2 regions of the Reichenbachiella ulvae genome follow, and region 2 is predicted to be linked to the other one. Evidence: riboswitches for the same ligand, from Rfam matches in the RefSeq annotation. Region 2 holds a riboswitch; the other holds the start of a gene.

The links. Region 2 has a riboswitch for S-adenosylmethionine ahead of N7U62_RS20665 (trans-sulfuration enzyme family protein). Riboswitches for the same ligand answer to the same signal wherever they lie in the genome.
Region 1: another riboswitch for S-adenosylmethionine. It lies ahead of N7U62_RS06550 (homocysteine S-methyltransferase family protein); the one in region 2 lies ahead of N7U62_RS20665 (trans-sulfuration enzyme family protein).

What each region holds. Positions count from the first base shown of each region.
Region 1 is NZ_JAOYOD010000001.1:1,607,903-1,615,968, forward strand. It holds gene N7U62_RS06525 (ferredoxin--NADP reductase) at 1-552, opposite strand, end outside; gene N7U62_RS06530 (hypothetical protein) at 570-1,046, opposite strand; gene N7U62_RS06535 (c-type heme family protein) at 1,109-1,939, opposite strand; gene N7U62_RS06540 (globin family protein) at 1,989-2,453, opposite strand; gene hemA (glutamyl-tRNA reductase) at 2,465-3,721, opposite strand; SAM riboswitch class I at 4,059-4,180, shown strand; gene N7U62_RS06550 (homocysteine S-methyltransferase family protein) at 4,221-5,240, shown strand; gene metH (methionine synthase) at 5,326-8,052, shown strand.
Region 2 is NZ_JAOYOD010000001.1:5,011,234-5,019,299, reverse strand. It holds gene N7U62_RS20680 (four helix bundle protein) at 1-180, opposite strand, end outside; gene sufB (Fe-S cluster assembly protein SufB) at 214-1,659, opposite strand; gene N7U62_RS20670 (VOC family protein) at 1,817-2,632, shown strand; SAM riboswitch class I at 2,744-2,851, shown strand; gene N7U62_RS20665 (trans-sulfuration enzyme family protein) at 2,977-4,143, shown strand; gene N7U62_RS20660 (homoserine dehydrogenase) at 4,220-5,383, shown strand; partial or broken gene N7U62_RS23305 (ISAs1 family transposase) at 5,475-6,568, opposite strand; gene N7U62_RS20645 (TolC family protein) at 6,825-8,066, opposite strand, start outside.

The sequences.
Region 1 (8,066 bases), 3.4 Mb from region 2:
TTCAAAATCCCCAGGATTTTCCAGGATATGTACCAGATTTAACCGGTCTGGATAAATGGCCTTCAAAGCCCTAAGGTCATTATTGAAAATAATAGATTCCTTGTCCCTGTTTCCATAAAAAAGAGATACGTAGCTTCTTTCCTCAAAATTCAAAACGGTTTTAAGAATAGACATCAAGGGGGTAATTCCACTCCCTGCTCCGAAAAGCACTACATGTCGGCATTCTGCGGGGTTGGGTAAGAGGGTGAACTCCCCCATCGGATGGAGTACCTTGATTTTATCTCCTTCTTTAATATTCTCGAAAAGGTAATTAGACACCCTTCCATCTTTGATTCTTTTGACAGTGACACTTACTTCTTTGTCGACATTCGGTGCACTGTTGAGCGAATAGCATCTGCGCTCGACCCTTCCATCAATATTGACCAATAGCGTCAAAAACTGACCCGGGGTATATTTGATTTTCCTAAAAAAAGGCTGCTTAAAATGAATACTTACGGCATCCTCCGTTTCCTTCACCACTTTAAGTATTTTCAGTTTTGAGACTTTTCCCATGGGATATTCAAATTTCTTTATTCGTAGTAAAACACGATCCAGATATGATAAATCGTGATAAATGAGATAAATAATGACATAGACACATGCAGTATCATCCAGCCCTGAAAGACAACCTGAGACTTGCTTTTTAACAAATCGAGATTGAACATCCCCAACAAAAAGTTGCCGAAAAAGGTAATACTGAGCAGGAACAAATAGGCAAAGCCCAATTGCATAGAATGGATATAAAAGAGTAAAGGTGTCAATGCCCCCATCCAATTGTGGATACTATAAAACAGCAAGCTCTTTTCTTCCCATTTGGGTGTAGCTCGCACGATACTCAGTACCCATTGAAACAAGATGACCATGGACAAAGCAAGACCTGACCAACGACGATACATTTGATCAGCCTGCAATTGCTGTAGATATTCCCAGCGCCATTCGAACACATCCTGCAATACAAAAAGTGTGAACAGCAATAACCCCAGAATCAGATAAAGATTTTTACTCATAATAATACTGCACTATCAAAGTATGAGATGAGGCTCTCACCCCATCTCACCCATGCCTCAAATTATATTTTCAAGATAGATTTTAGTGTTTCATCTGCAGCCAGCACGTTGACGCTATCCAGGAACACATCAGGAGTTGGCAATGCATAGCCGTCTTTTGCAGGCCAGGTAGATCCAGCCATTGGCACCTCATTTTCCTTGAAGCCCGCTGCTTTGTCCAGATAAGACTGGAAAGTAGCTGCTGCACCTTCTCTATAAGCCATGATGATACCTTGCAATTCGTCAAACGAGACGGAATCTGATGGATAAGTCCAGGTAGTAGCTCCCTGAATATCTCCCAATACCCAATCGGTTTTAGTGGTCTCTGGGTGCTCGTTGTGACAATTGACACATGGTGCCGCCACCGCAAAATCAGGGAACATGGCAGTATACAACTGAGCTTCTTCGTCAAAGAAATATTTCGGAAGGCTATCCTTTCTCATTTCCGCAAAGAGATCAGCCTGCTTACCCGTAAACTTATTCGATTTGCGAACCGGGAAATCTGATCCCAAAAACAAGCCTAATGGTACTTCGCCTTTCTTGCGGATATCTCCGGCAATCCCTCTCAAGAACAAGGCAGGTAACGGACCTGCTTCTACGTGATCTTTTTCCCAATCCTCATCGAATTTGAGACCGTTTTTCTTTCCAGCTCCCACGATAGCCTTGGTATACAGCGTACGCGTGACGTCATTCTCCTTCGCCACGATTTCAAATGCTTCTTCTATGGAGTAAGCTTTGTCAGAGGCGACCGCCTTGGTCTCTTCTGGTAAAGGCTCGCAGGATTGAAACACAGCAAAGGCAGATAAGCCCAGCAAGGTTGATTTAATGATATGCTTAGTTTGAAATAAATTCATCTAGTAGTCTGATTAAAGTGTAAAAATTTCTCGAAATACTGGCCGACAGTTAGGCTGCGGTAGATTCAGCCGCTGCGTCTTTCATAGTGGTAGCCAATACCACATATACATTGGTCCATGCTGTTTTCACATCATCGTTCCATGCGTCTCCCAGACCAGCCTCTAACGTTGACAAAAGCGCAGCTGCTACTGTATCGTAGTGCTCATCTTTGACCCCATAGCCCACATGTCTTTTACCTAAGTCTTGTACTACAGGCACCAATGCTCCCAGATCATCCAGACCTTTGACTGCAGCAGCTAACATGGCCATTAGCTTTTTGCCTTGCTCGCTGATATCACCTTTGAACAATGGCTTGAGGTCTGGGTCAAGTTCAAATAATTTGGCATAAAAAATCTCAGCGGCTTTGTCCGCGATGGGTGCCACCATAGCAAAAGTTTCTTGCACCAACTGTTTGTCTTTAGCTGATACTGGGCCTTCTTCCTTTTTTCCGAAAATTGATTTTAAAAAATTCATATTGATATAGTTTATTGTGATTTGATATTACTTTTTCTTTCTAAATCGAATAGCTCACATAGGGATTCACTCAATTCAGTAGCTTCACCGCGTTGGCAAGCATTGCGCAGGCCGATGGCTGGCAGCTTCATGATTTTATTGATCAATTGACTAGTCGCCTCGCTCGCTAGTTGCTGTTGCGAAACCGTCCATTCCTTTGTGTTTGCCAGGATCACCTGTTTTTGTATGTCCTCTAATGCAGATTTAAATTGCACCAAATGATCATTGAACTCCAGTTCTTTGGTCCATTGCAAGTATTCTCCAACAGATTCGGAGACTATATCTCTCACTCTGCCTATTTCGGCGCTTCTATTTTCCATCACCCTTTGGATTCGCTGCCCCATATCGTCAATGTTGTATAAATCAATACCCAGGGTCTGGATTTCATCAGCTACTGCACGTGGAGATGAAATATCAATCACAGCGCGTATGGCGGTATATTGGAAATCGGTAAGCGTATAGAGGGCTTCCTTGGCGTTGACCGCTACCATCAGCAGAGAACAAGTGTTTAAATAGTCCTTATGTTGTTCGTAGGGAATAAAATGCACCCCTAACTCCTGCGCTAGATGGTGCGCTTTTTCATTGGTACGATTGCAGATAGTTACATTGAGGTAACCAAGATTTCGCAGGTGTTTTACTACATCCTTTCCCATGTCTCCTGCTCCTACGACTAGCACCCGACCTTCAGGATTCATCAAGTTTCTGTCCGAGATTAACTTTACAGCAGTGTAGGACACGGATGAAGCTCCTTCTTTAAACCTGGTCGATTGATTGATTATTTTATGACAGTAAAACACCCTATGAAGCAAGCGATGCATATAGGTAGATGCAGACTGTACATCGCATGATATCTGATACGCTCTTTTGACCTGTCCAAAAATCTCCAGATCTCCTAAAACCATGGACTGAAGACCTATAGCAACTTCATGCAGATGAGTCAGGGCATCATGACCATACTTAGATTCAAAAAATGAGTGGTGGATATCAAAGGACAATCCCTTGAAAGCGCATAAGAATTGAACAAGAGCCTCTGCTTTATTTTGAGCATCAAAATAATAGATTTCGACACGGTTGCATGTGCCTAAAATCAGTGCCTCTGAAATCCCCAGAACATCCGAAAGTTGAGCATAACAATCCCCGAACTCTTGTTGTGACAAAGAAAACTTCTCTCTAATCTCTATATCAGCTATAGCATGAGAAAGAGAAATAACTCCAAATGATTTCTTCATTGTATACTAATAATCCACGTTTAGGACTATGATCATCGTGATCAAGTCCAATTCAATTTGAATTATTGGTATAAGCATGTGTGTGTCCTCCAAAAGTAGAGTAAGCACTCAAAGCATCATAAACCTATTTACATAGCTATTCATGCTTTTTATCATTTATCATAGCAGACATATTACAGATTAGTAAGTACCAAATATCAATTATTGATACACATAAGTATTAGATAATAAGACAGATAAGACACCTATACAAACCTCTCTCTAACACAGAAAACAAGATTACCTTTTCAATTGCATGTAGAAATTGAAACTCTATAAAAAAAGCCTATCTTTGCCCCACTTATCAAGAAAGACCGAGGGATTGGGCCCTATGACGTCTTGGCAACATATCCATAGCCGCAATATTGGATGTTGTGCCAATTCCCATTCCAGATATTCAATCTGGTTGACAGATAGGTATTCAACGAACTATTCTTTCTGGTAAGTAGTTTAATAAACTATGAAAATGGACATTAGAGATATTCTAAAACAAAGGATATTGGTGTTGGACGGTGCTATGGGCACGATGATTCAGCGGCATCAATTAGAGGAAAAAGACTTCAGAAATGAAGAATTGAAAGACCACGAGGTTACACTCAAAGGCAACAATGATTTACTCTGCATCACCCGACCCGATATCATCAAAGACATCTATAGAGAATATCTAGAAGCAGGTGCAGACATCATAGAGACCAATACCTTTGGTGGCACATGGATCGCTCAGGCGGATTACAAACTAGAAGACTGGATTTACAAAATCAACTACGAAGGAGCCAAAATTGCCAAGGAAGTTGCGGACGAGTTCACACAAAAGGATCCGGACAAACCTAGGTTTGTGGCAGGTTCTATGGGACCAACCAACAGATTGGCCAGCATGTCTCCTGATGTAAACAACCCAGGATACCGTGCCATCAATTATGATCAGCTGCTTGAAGCATTCAAAGAACAAGCCAACGCACTACTAGATGGTGGTTCTGACATTCTCCTGGTGGAGACTATCACCGACACACTCAACTCCAAAGCAGCTTTGATGGCGATAGATCAAATTGCAGAAGAGAGAGGCATCCGTATCCCAATCATGGTTTCAGGCACCATTACTGATGCCAGTGGCCGAATCCTATCCGGACAAAACACAGAGGCATTTTTGATCTCAGTTTCGCATTTGGACCTGCTTAGTATTGGACTGAATTGTGCATTAGGAGCCAGAGAGCTGAAACCTTATCTTCATACTTTAGCCAGTAAGTCAGAATTCAATATCAGCGCCCACCCTAACGCAGGGTTACCAAATGAATTTGGCCAATATGACGAAACACCAGAGGATATGGTGGATCAAATCAAGGAATTCCTAGACGAAAACCTCATCAATATCATTGGTGGGTGTTGCGGAACCACTCCTGATCATATCAGAGCCATAGCAGAATTGGCCGCCAAGTATGAGCCTAGGCCGATAAAGAGTCAACAGACTACTGTCAACGGTTAAATATTAAATTCTCATTTGCTAAATTCATAAGAACAAAAAATTGAAACAGTAGGTAGCCAACCACATACTGTCTACTTTATATAACATGGAAAACATACATCCAGATTACCCAGGGAAGTACGAGTACAAATGGCATGACTATGAACCCATGAAGCTCAGCGGGTTGGAGCCATTGGTAGTCACTCCAGATCTGAATTTCATCAACGTTGGGGAAAGAACTAATGTAACTGGTTCAAGGAAATTCTTGCGCTTGATCAAGGAAGAGCAATTTGAAGAGGCGCTGGAGATCGCAAGAAATCAAGTGGAAGGTGGTGCTCAGATCATCGATGTAAACATGGATGAAGGTATGCTAGATGGTGCTGAAACCATGACCAATTTCCTTAATCTGATGGCATCTGAGCCAGATATCGCTCGTATCCCTGTGATGATCGACTCCTCAAAATGGGAAATCATCGAAGCAGGCTTGAAGTGTACACAGGGGAAATCCGTAGTAAACTCCATAAGCTTAAAAGTAGGCGAAGAAGAATTTATCCGTCAGGCCAAATTGATCAAACAATACGGCGCTGCGGTGATTGTAATGGCATTTGACGAGGATGGACAGGCTGACAACTACGACCGTAGAATTGAGATAGTCAAGAGGTCCTACGAACTGATGACTGGCCCAAAAATCAATTTTAAGCCTCAGGACATCATTTTTGACCTTAATATTTTCCCAGTTGCCACAGGCATGGAGGAGCATCGCAAAAATGCCTTGGACTTTTTCATGGCCACAAGATGGGTAAGAGAAAACCTACCTGCTGCGCATGTCAGTGGTGGAGTTAGTAATGTTTCTTTCTCCTTCCGAGGCAACAATCCGGTTAGAGAGGCCATGCATTCAGCCTTCCTTTATCATGCCATCAGACAGGGAATGGATATGGGTATCGTCAATCCTGCCATGCTTGAAGTTTATGACGACATCCCTAAGGACCTATTGGAACATGTAGAGGATGTTCTGTTGGATCGTAGAGATGACGCCACCGAGCGTCTTCTAGATTTCGCAGAAAACTTCAAAGGTGAAGGGAAAGTTGAGAAGAAAAATGACGAATGGCGTCAGCAGCCAGTGGAGAAAAGAATTGAACATGCCCTGGTAAAAGGCATTGTTGAATTCATTGATGAGGATACTGAAGAAGCCCGCCAAAAACTAGGTCGCCCTCTTCATGTGATTGAGGGACCACTTATGGACGGAATGAATGTCGTAGGAGACTTGTTTGGCGAAGGAAAAATGTTTTTACCTCAAGTGGTAAAAAGTGCCCGTGTCATGAAGAAAGCTGTGGCTTATCTGACTCCTTATTTGGAAGAAGAAAAGGTTGAAGGAGATGCCGAGAATGCTGGAAAAGTGCTATTGGCAACCGTAAAAGGTGACGTTCACGACATTGGGAAAAATATCGTGGGCGTAGTGATGGCCTGCAACAACTACGAGATCATCGACATGGGCGTTATGGTGCCTAATGAAAAGATTCTAGAAAAAGCCAAAGAAATTAATGCTGATGTGATTGGATTGAGTGGTTTGATCACTCCTTCGCTGGACGAAATGGTAGATTTTGCAAAACTTCTGGAAAAAGAAAAATGCGAGTATCCCCTACTGATCGGTGGCGCAACAACTTCTCGCATCCACACTGCAGTTAAAATAGACCCCTGCTACAGCGGACCTGTTGTACATGTACTGGATGCTTCTAGAAGTGTGCCAGTTGCCGGAGATCTATTGAGCGGCAAGAAGGAAGCCTTTGTATCCAAAGTAAAATCGGAGTACAAAGAGGCTAGAGAAAATCATGCAGGGAGAACCAAGGATAAGAATTATATCAAATTCAGTGAAGCGAAACAAAACGCCTTCCCTATCGACTGGCAAGAGACTAACATTGCTGAACCTAAGTTCATCGGAAACAAAACCTTTAACAATTTCCCTCTGGAGGAAATCAGGAAATACATTGACTGGACTCCTTTCTTCCAAACCTGGATGTTGAAGGGTAAATTCCCTAGAATACTAGAAGACAAAGTCATCGGCGATGAAGCAACTAAACTATATAATGATGCCAACAGCATGTTGGATGACATCATTACCAAAAGAAGTCTACAAGCCAACGGAGTTATTGGGATTTACAAAGCCAACAACACCAATGGAGAGGATATAGAAATCGCAGATCGAGAAGGCAAGAAACTTACTGAGTTTCATTTCCTTCGCCAGCAAGGCAAAAAAGGAAAAAACATTGCCAACCTTTCTCTGGCAGATTTTGTTGCCCCTAAGGATAGCGGCAAACAAGACTACTTGGGTGGCTTTGCTGTGACTACTGGAATAGGAATTGAAAAATTACTAGAGAAGTACGAAAAAGATCATGACGATTACTCGTCTATCATGGTTAAAGCACTGGCAGATAGACTAGCCGAGGCATTTGCGGAATTAATGCATGAGAAAGTAAGGAAAGAGCTTTGGGGATATGCTGCAGACGAGCAGTTAGAAAATGACGCATTGATCGCAGAAAAGTACAAGGGAATCAGACCCGCACCTGGATACCCTGCTTGCCCAGATCATACAGAAAAACCAATACTATTTGATTTGCTACATGTCGAAAAAGAAACGGGCATTTATCTAACAGAATCTAATGCTATGTACCCAGCTTCTTCAGTTAGCGGATTTTATTTCGCTAATGAAAAGTCTAAATACTTTGGATTAGGTAAAATCGGCAAAGATCAAGTAGAAGATTACGCTCAACGCAAAGGCATGACATTAGAAGAAGCTGAGCGGTGGTTAGCACCTAACTTAGCATATGATGTTTAATTTTGGTCTGCTGG
Region 2 (8,066 bases):
TCTTTCGAACCCTTCAGCAATGTTATCCATACAAGAACCTGCAGAACGGTTGATCTGATCAGATAGACTAAAGTCCTTTAATTCTTCTCTCAGCTTTTTTACTATTGGAAATAATTTCGAATTAAAATCTCGTGCCTTTTGCCAAACTTCTAAATCTTCGAATTTTGAAAAGGTCGCCAATTTCTAATCTCTAATTTCCAATTTCAAATCAACTTAACCCACAGACCCTTCAAGCGTTAATGCCAACAGCTTTTGTGCCTCTACAGCAAACTCCATTGGGAGCTTATTCAGCACTTCTTTGGCATATCCGTTGACGATCAAGGCTACTGCATTTTCTTCGTCGATTCCTCGCTGCGTACAGTAGAAGATTTGATCCTCTCCGATTTTCGAAGTGGTCGCCTCGTGCTCTACCTGAGCCGTCGAATTTTCAATATCTATATATGGAAAAGTATGTGCGCCACACTGATCACCGATCAGTAAGGAATCACACTGTGAGAAGTTTCTCGCTTTTTCGGCGCGCTTCATCACCTGTACTTGTCCTCTGTATGAATTCTGAGATTTACCAGCCGAAATACCTTTGGATACGATTCTTGACTTGGTATTCTTTCCGATGTGAATCATTTTGGTACCTGTATCCGCTTGCTGGTAATTGTTGGTTACCGCTACAGAATAGAACTCCCCTACTGAATTATCTCCTTTCAGTATACATGATGGGTACTTCCAGGTAACTGCAGAACCTGTCTCTACCTGTGTCCACGAAATCTTAGAGTTGTCACCAGCACAGATCCCACGCTTGGTCACGAAGTTATAAATCCCTCCTTTACCATTTTTATCACCTGGGAACCAGTTCTGAACGGTTGAATATTTCACTTCTGCATCACGATTGGCAATGATCTCCACTACAGCCGCGTGCAATTGATTTTCATCTCTTTGTGGAGCCGTACATCCCTCAAGATAACTTACATATGATCCTTCTTCTGCCACTATCAGGGTTCTCTCGAACTGACCTGTATTAGCTGCATTGATTCGGAAATAGGTAGAAAGCTCCATTGGACACCTTACTCCTTTCGGGATATAGCAAAATGAACCATCTGAAAATACCGCTGAATTCAAAGCAGAGAAGTAGTTGTCCGATACCGGCACAACTGAGCCCAAATGCTTTTTCACCAGTTCAGGGTGGTCTTTTACTGCTTCACTAAAAGAGCAGAAAATAATTCCTAATTCTCCGAGCGTTTCTTTAAAGGTCGTAGCAACAGAAACTGAATCGATCACAGCATCTACAGCCACACCCGTCAGACGCTTTTGTTCATTTAGAGATATCCCTAGTTTCTCGAAAGTTTCGATTAACTCAGGATCTACATCGTCAAGGCTATTCACCTTCTTTTTCTGCTTTGGCGCAGAGTAATATTTGATGGCTTGATAGTCTATCTTCGGGTATTTCACATTAGACCAATCAGGCTCCTTCATGTTCTTCCACTTAGCGAAAGCACTCAGCCTCCACTCCAGCAGCCATTCAGGTTCCTCTTTCTTTTTTGAAATAAACCGAACAATATCCTCGCTTAGACCCGCAGGAGCTTCATCAGCTTCCAGGTCTACAGACCAGCCATGTTCATATTCTTTTGAGGTGAATTCCTCTAATATTTGATCGTCATTGCTCATTCGCTACGAATTATTTGGAATTACTTTAAATAAGTGCAAAACTACTACGATTATCATAGGATGTCAGTTTTGAGCCTATAATTTTTTTCTACTGGCTGATAAACTACATTTATGACAACAAAACATTTAGCTTTGATTGGCGCATTTCAATACTCATATGAATCAGATCAAAACGCACATTCACGTACTAGTATTAATCGGCTTAGCGGCCCTGATGTTTCAATCTCAGCCCGCCTTTTCTCAAACAGACCTAAATGAGCTCAGGTTCACACGAGCTACTTTGATCGTTCGTGACCTCAAAACCTCTGCCGCATGGTATCGAAAATTCCTCCAGTTTAAAATAGAAGAATACCGCCCTAACAAGCATGTAAAAATGCGTAACAATGACTTTCAACTGATATTAACTCAGGGAAATGCCACTTTGCTGAAGTCACAAATTCGCTTCAAAGAAGGAAAGAAATACATCAATGGGATTACCAAAATAGGGTTTGACATCAACCAGTTTGACAGCTTGCATCTTTATCTCGAGAGATATGAACAAAAGTTAGCAAAAGACACTTACAAAGATAAAAACCTGAGCCTGAACACTTTCATAGCAGAAGATCCAGACGGCAATCTGATTCAATTTTTCGATGTTCCGGACAATAACACCAAATACACCGTTACCCCCAGTTTTTTCACTATCCAGTCCTCAGACTACATCAACACCTTGAAATGGTATACCAGTCACCTGGGCTTTGAAGAAATCGAAGTTGTGGACGATAGCAACATTCATTATCAAAACTTCCTTAAAAAAGATGACATCACGCTGGAACTGATTCATCTCCCATACGAATCGATGGAGACCACCGAATTTATGCCTGTAGACAGAGACCTGGCCATGATCGAGGAACTCACCTTCAAGATCGGAGTGGCGAAAAACAAGGCGTTTGAGCTTGACAATAACGGGAATAAAATTGTTTATATGAGATAATTAGATGCTAGAACCAAGACTCAAGACTTCTTGATTCTAAAAATCTTGATTCTTTCTTGCTTCCTAAAAAAACTCTGATATACCTTTGCAGCAGTTCTATTTTTAATGGATGACTTATCAAGAAAGGTGGAGGGACTTGGCCCTGTGAAACCTTAGCAACCCCCGCAAGACGGTGAAGGTGCTAATTCCAGTCTCGACAAAGGTCGGGAAAGATAAGCGAGAGGAATGACATCTTTTAGATCAAAATATATCATCCCTTCTGGCTTGTCTGGAAGGGATTTTTTATTTCCCGCCAGACACAAAATCCTTGAAAAGTCTCCTTGTAACTTTTAAACATTAAAGACATGCAAGAGACAACAAACATTCTCCACAGTATCCCAACGGATCCATTGACTGGTGCGCTATCCGTGCCGATCTATCAAACATCGACCTTCCAGCAGGAAGCGCCGGGTGTCAACAAAGGCTTTGACTATAGCCGATCCAATAACCCCACGCGAAAAGCGCTAGAAGACTGTATAGCGCAGTTAGAAAATGGGATAGCTGGATTTGCCTTTGCCAGTGGACTGGCTGCAGTGGATGCGGTGATCAAGCTATGCCAATCGGGAGATGAGATCCTGGCAGTAGATGACATCTATGGCGGCACATTTCGTTCGTTTGAAAAACTCTACAAGAAATTTGGCATCACAGCCCGCTATGTAGACACTTCGGATCTGGATGCGGTTCATCAGGCCATTCGACGCAAAACAAAAATCATTTGGCTCGAAACACCTACCAACCCGACACTCAAGATCAGCGATATTCAAGCCATTGCCGAAATAGCCAAGGTACATGGCTGTCTGCTGGTGGTGGACAATACTTTTGCCTCCCCGGCCTTGCAAAAGCCCCTGGACCTGGGAGCAGATATCGTGCTGCACAGTGGCACGAAGTATCTGGCGGGGCATTCGGATGTGATCGCAGGACTGATAGCGGTCAAAACACAAGAACTGGCAGATGAAATCAAATTCATTCAGAATGCTACTGGTAGTATTTTGGGACCATGGGACAGCTGGTTGACACTGAGAGGAATCCAGACGCTGGAACTCAGAATCGAAAAGCAATGCCGCACCGCTCTAGAGGTGGCCAGACATCTGGTATCTTTGGATGCAGTGGATCAGGTCAACTATCCAGGCCTATTTTTCCATCCTAACCACGAATTGGCTGGAAAGCAACAAAAGCAATATGGTGCAGTGATCTCTTTTTCTTTTAAAGAAGATTCAAAAGAAATAGCGGAAACCTTCGTCTGCAACACAAAACTGTTCAAATTGGCCGAAAGTCTGGGGGGTGTAAAGAGCCTCTGCTGTCATCCTGCTAGCATGACGCACAAAGGCACGCCTGCAGAAACCAGACAGAAGGCTGGAATCAGCGATTCGCTGGTGCGACTGTCTATCGGACTGGAAGCGCCAGAGGATTTGATCAATGACCTGGACGAAGCAATTAAGAAAATAAAAGTAGAACCTGAATTGGTTCAATAAAGCATTTAAAGCTGACAGGATTCTCTACAATTAGGCGAGAATCCTGTCAGCTTTTTTCACATAAGAATATAGAAATATGAAACTAGGAATTTTTGGTTTTGGAGTAGTGGGACAAGGTTTGTATCACGTCCTGCAGCAATCGAATTCGATCCAGGCAGAGATCGAAAAATTTTGTATCAAAGACATCACAAAGCCCAGAAGCCTGGACAAGGCCTTGTTTACCGACGACAAAAACGAACTGCTACACAATGACAAAATCGATGTGATCGTAGAGCTGATCGATGACGCAGAGGCAGCCTTCGAGATTGTAAAAGAAGCCATGAACCGTGGCAAGCATGTGGTCTCGGCTAATAAAAAAATGATTGCCGAGCATCTGGAAGAGCTCTTAGAACTGCAGAGAAAAAACAAAGTCTCCTTGCTGTACGAAGGGTCATGCTGCGCGAGTATTCCTATCATTCGCAACCTGGAAGAATATTATGACAATGACCTGATGACCTCTCTGGAAGGCATCTTCAACGGATCGACCAACTTCATCCTGACTAAAATGATCAACGAAAGTGCTTCTTATGAAAATGTACTCAAGGAGGCCCAAGATTTAGGTTTTGCGGAGAGTGACCCTACGCTGGATGTGGAAGGGATCGATGCACGGTACAAATTGTGCATCCTGCTTTATCACGCATTTGGTCTCATCACCAATCCTGATGAGCTCTTCACATTGGGCATCACCAAGATCAACACTTTCGATATTGAGTTCGCTCAAAAGAACAACTACGAAATCAAATTGATCGCCCGAGGCAAAAAAGTAGGTGACTTTATCGATGCGACGGTACTGCCTACCTTCGTGCATCAATCGTCCATCCTGGCTCAAACTAAAAACGAATACAATGCCGTAATTCTGGAAAGTGCCTTCTCCGAAAGTCAATTCCTTTATGGCAAAGGAGCCGGAGACAAACCTACCGGTTCGGCTGTACTGTCAGATATCTCAGCGCTAGGCTATGGCTACCGATACGAGTACAAAAAGGCCTCCCGTACCAATAACTTCGCGCTACACGAGGACTTTGAGATGAAAGTCTATGTGCGATTCAAAGACCAGCACCCGAACGAATCAGATTTTATCGAAGTGGTTGAAAAATACTCAGGCCCAGACGGGAACTACTGGATCGGCTATGTATCCAGACAGAAAATGAAAGATGCCAAATGGCTGGAAATTCCAGATTTGAATGTGATTGCTTTGGGGTAGATTTTAGATTGTTAGATTTTAGACATAGGACTTCTTGTTTTTTCAAGAAAACCCACCCCTGCGCCCCTCCGAGGAGCAGGGCTGTTGCATTCTAATTGATTAGTTTGTTTAGAGTCTCAATATCATTGGCTACCAGTCTGGTGGCCTTTGCTATTTGATTCATGCCTTGTTTTCTAAATATATTCATTGCACCATTTTTAAGCGTGGATATAATTGATGGAGCGTTGCCTAATCTGATTTTAGAGGCATCTTCTTTCATCGTTACATCTTTGGTCCAGTGTAGACTGTTTTCAATGTGCCAATGATTCCTTATCCCATAGTTGTATAATAATGCACTTCCATTCTTTATGCTGCTTAAATAATACGCGTTTTCTTCCCTGTAGCGTCCATTGACTTTTACTTCTCTTCTAATTTTGATGCCGTGTTGTGCACCAGTCCATTGTTTTTTTATTTCCTCTGGCAAATTGAACACTGTTACATCTCTATTTTCTATTCTTCCTTTGTTTCTCTCTAGCTGAGAATAATAACCTATAGGCTTTTCTTGGGCACACTTTTCGATGCTCTGGTAGAGTGTCTTTTGATTTTTCTTCACTCCAATTACATAATTATTTCCACTAGCTATAATCACTTCTACCGTTTTTTTTGACAATGAAGAGCATCCATAGTAAAGACCACATCTTTGAGATCCAGCATCTCTATTAATTGACGAACTACAGGTATTTCACTCTCTTTTGAGTTAATGACTTCTCCATTGGCTAATACCATTTTCTGTCTGGAAACGAATACGGTCACTAGATTGATGAAATTCTGATACGACTTTGAATAATCACTCATTGTACCACCGATGGCCTTGCCATCTACACTAAGCCACTCTCCAGACTCTATCGAAACATAGGCTTTACTCCACTGATAGAATTGATGAGAAAAGGAATCAAAATCCAATCCCATCAACACTCTTCGAATAGTATAAAAAGTCGGTAATCTGTCTTGTTTGGGCTGAAAAGTAGACAATAAGTTCTCTCTATTTCTTTCTATAAAATCTCCAATAGCACGATAACCATAGTAGCCGCTCATTACCGACATCAGCACGATGACCAGTACCAATTCCAGAGAATGTCGCTGACCCGCACCACGCCTGTGATCCTTCACTTTTCCTAAATACCAAATGATACTTTCTGATGCCATTTTTAATTTTCAAGTTAATCCATTTTTTAGAATGCAACAGCCCTGCTCCGAGGAGGGGATTATGGCAGATTGAAAACCAATGCTGAATCCGGCATTCTAGAGTCAAGATTTTTAGAGCCGAGAATATAGACAGTTCTAAGAATCAAAAAGGATTGAATCCATTTTTGACCTTCATGTAAAAAAAGAAAATCGTCATTCCCTTGGGGTCAAGCAAGGAGAATGACGAATGTTCAATTATCGAGTTCTTTAATGAGCCTTATAGTTGACCTCTGTAAACATCGAGGATTTTCTTTCTAAAGACGATTCTATATTTGGCATTGACCAGTTCGATCTCTGCGCGATTTTTATTGTTTAGGCTCTCCAGATAGGTGTAGAAATCGGTATTACCATTTTCGTAACGGGTGGCCACATATTCGAATGATTGGTTGAGGGCCATCAAGTTTTCCTCAGCTGCCTTGTATGTTTCTTGTGCTGACACCAAATCCAAATACACCTGCTGAATGGTATTGGTCATGTCCAGTTCTGTCTGTTTCAAATCCAATGAAGCATTTTCTCTGTTGATCTTCGCGACTTGTGTGGCGTTGCGCAGACGCCAGTTGTAAAAGATTGGAAGAGACACCGACAGATTCACATAATCGTAGCGGTTCCAGTCCATCTGCTCACCAAATGTCGCATTCGCATCGTTCACACCATTTTTAGGATTTCTGGCACCATTAGACGAATAGGAAGATCCTATGCGAGCAAAAAGTGAAACAGTCGGGAGGTGTTGAGCTCGTGCACTCTTGAACTGATAGCTAGCCGATTCGGCATTACTCATGGCTCTTTTGATTCCGGGGGAGTAGGCTATCGACGACTCTAGCACTTCGTCGAAACGCTCGATCTCTACCAAATCAGGATCCAAATCAAAATCATAGGGAGCCACGTCATAGTCACGAGACACCTCCAACTGCAAGGTCTGCAAGAGTCGGAGCATATCGGTCATCAGGGCGTTTTTTCGGTTGACCAGGGTTAGGTTTTCATTGGCCAGTTGGGACTGAAAGTTGTAAACCTCCTCCAGATTGCCCACCCCAATTTCATTTCTTTTCTTCTCTCTCAAGAGCTGCGATTCGAGCAGGGCAATTCTTCCTTCAGAGATTTTGATGTTCTCTTTGTCCAATACCACGCTGAGGTAGGCTGCCAGCACATTGGACTCTACGCTTTGCTTTTGCTCCTCCACGGCATAGGTCGAAGCTTCCTTTTGATTCAGGGCCGATTGGCGGTTGTAGTGGGTACTGAAACCATTGAATATCGTCCAAGAAGCATCCAGTCTGGGACTGGAGGAGTTGGTCACTTCGGTCACTTGCCTGGCGGCTGTATTATCAAAGAAAGTACCATTGTACAGATCATAGTTCATGCTCACTCCTACTGATGGCAAAAACTCCATCAGGCTCTGAAAGTAGTTGGCATCTGCGATGCGAGCATCGTTCTGCACACGTTTCAGCTGAATGTTGTTGTCCAT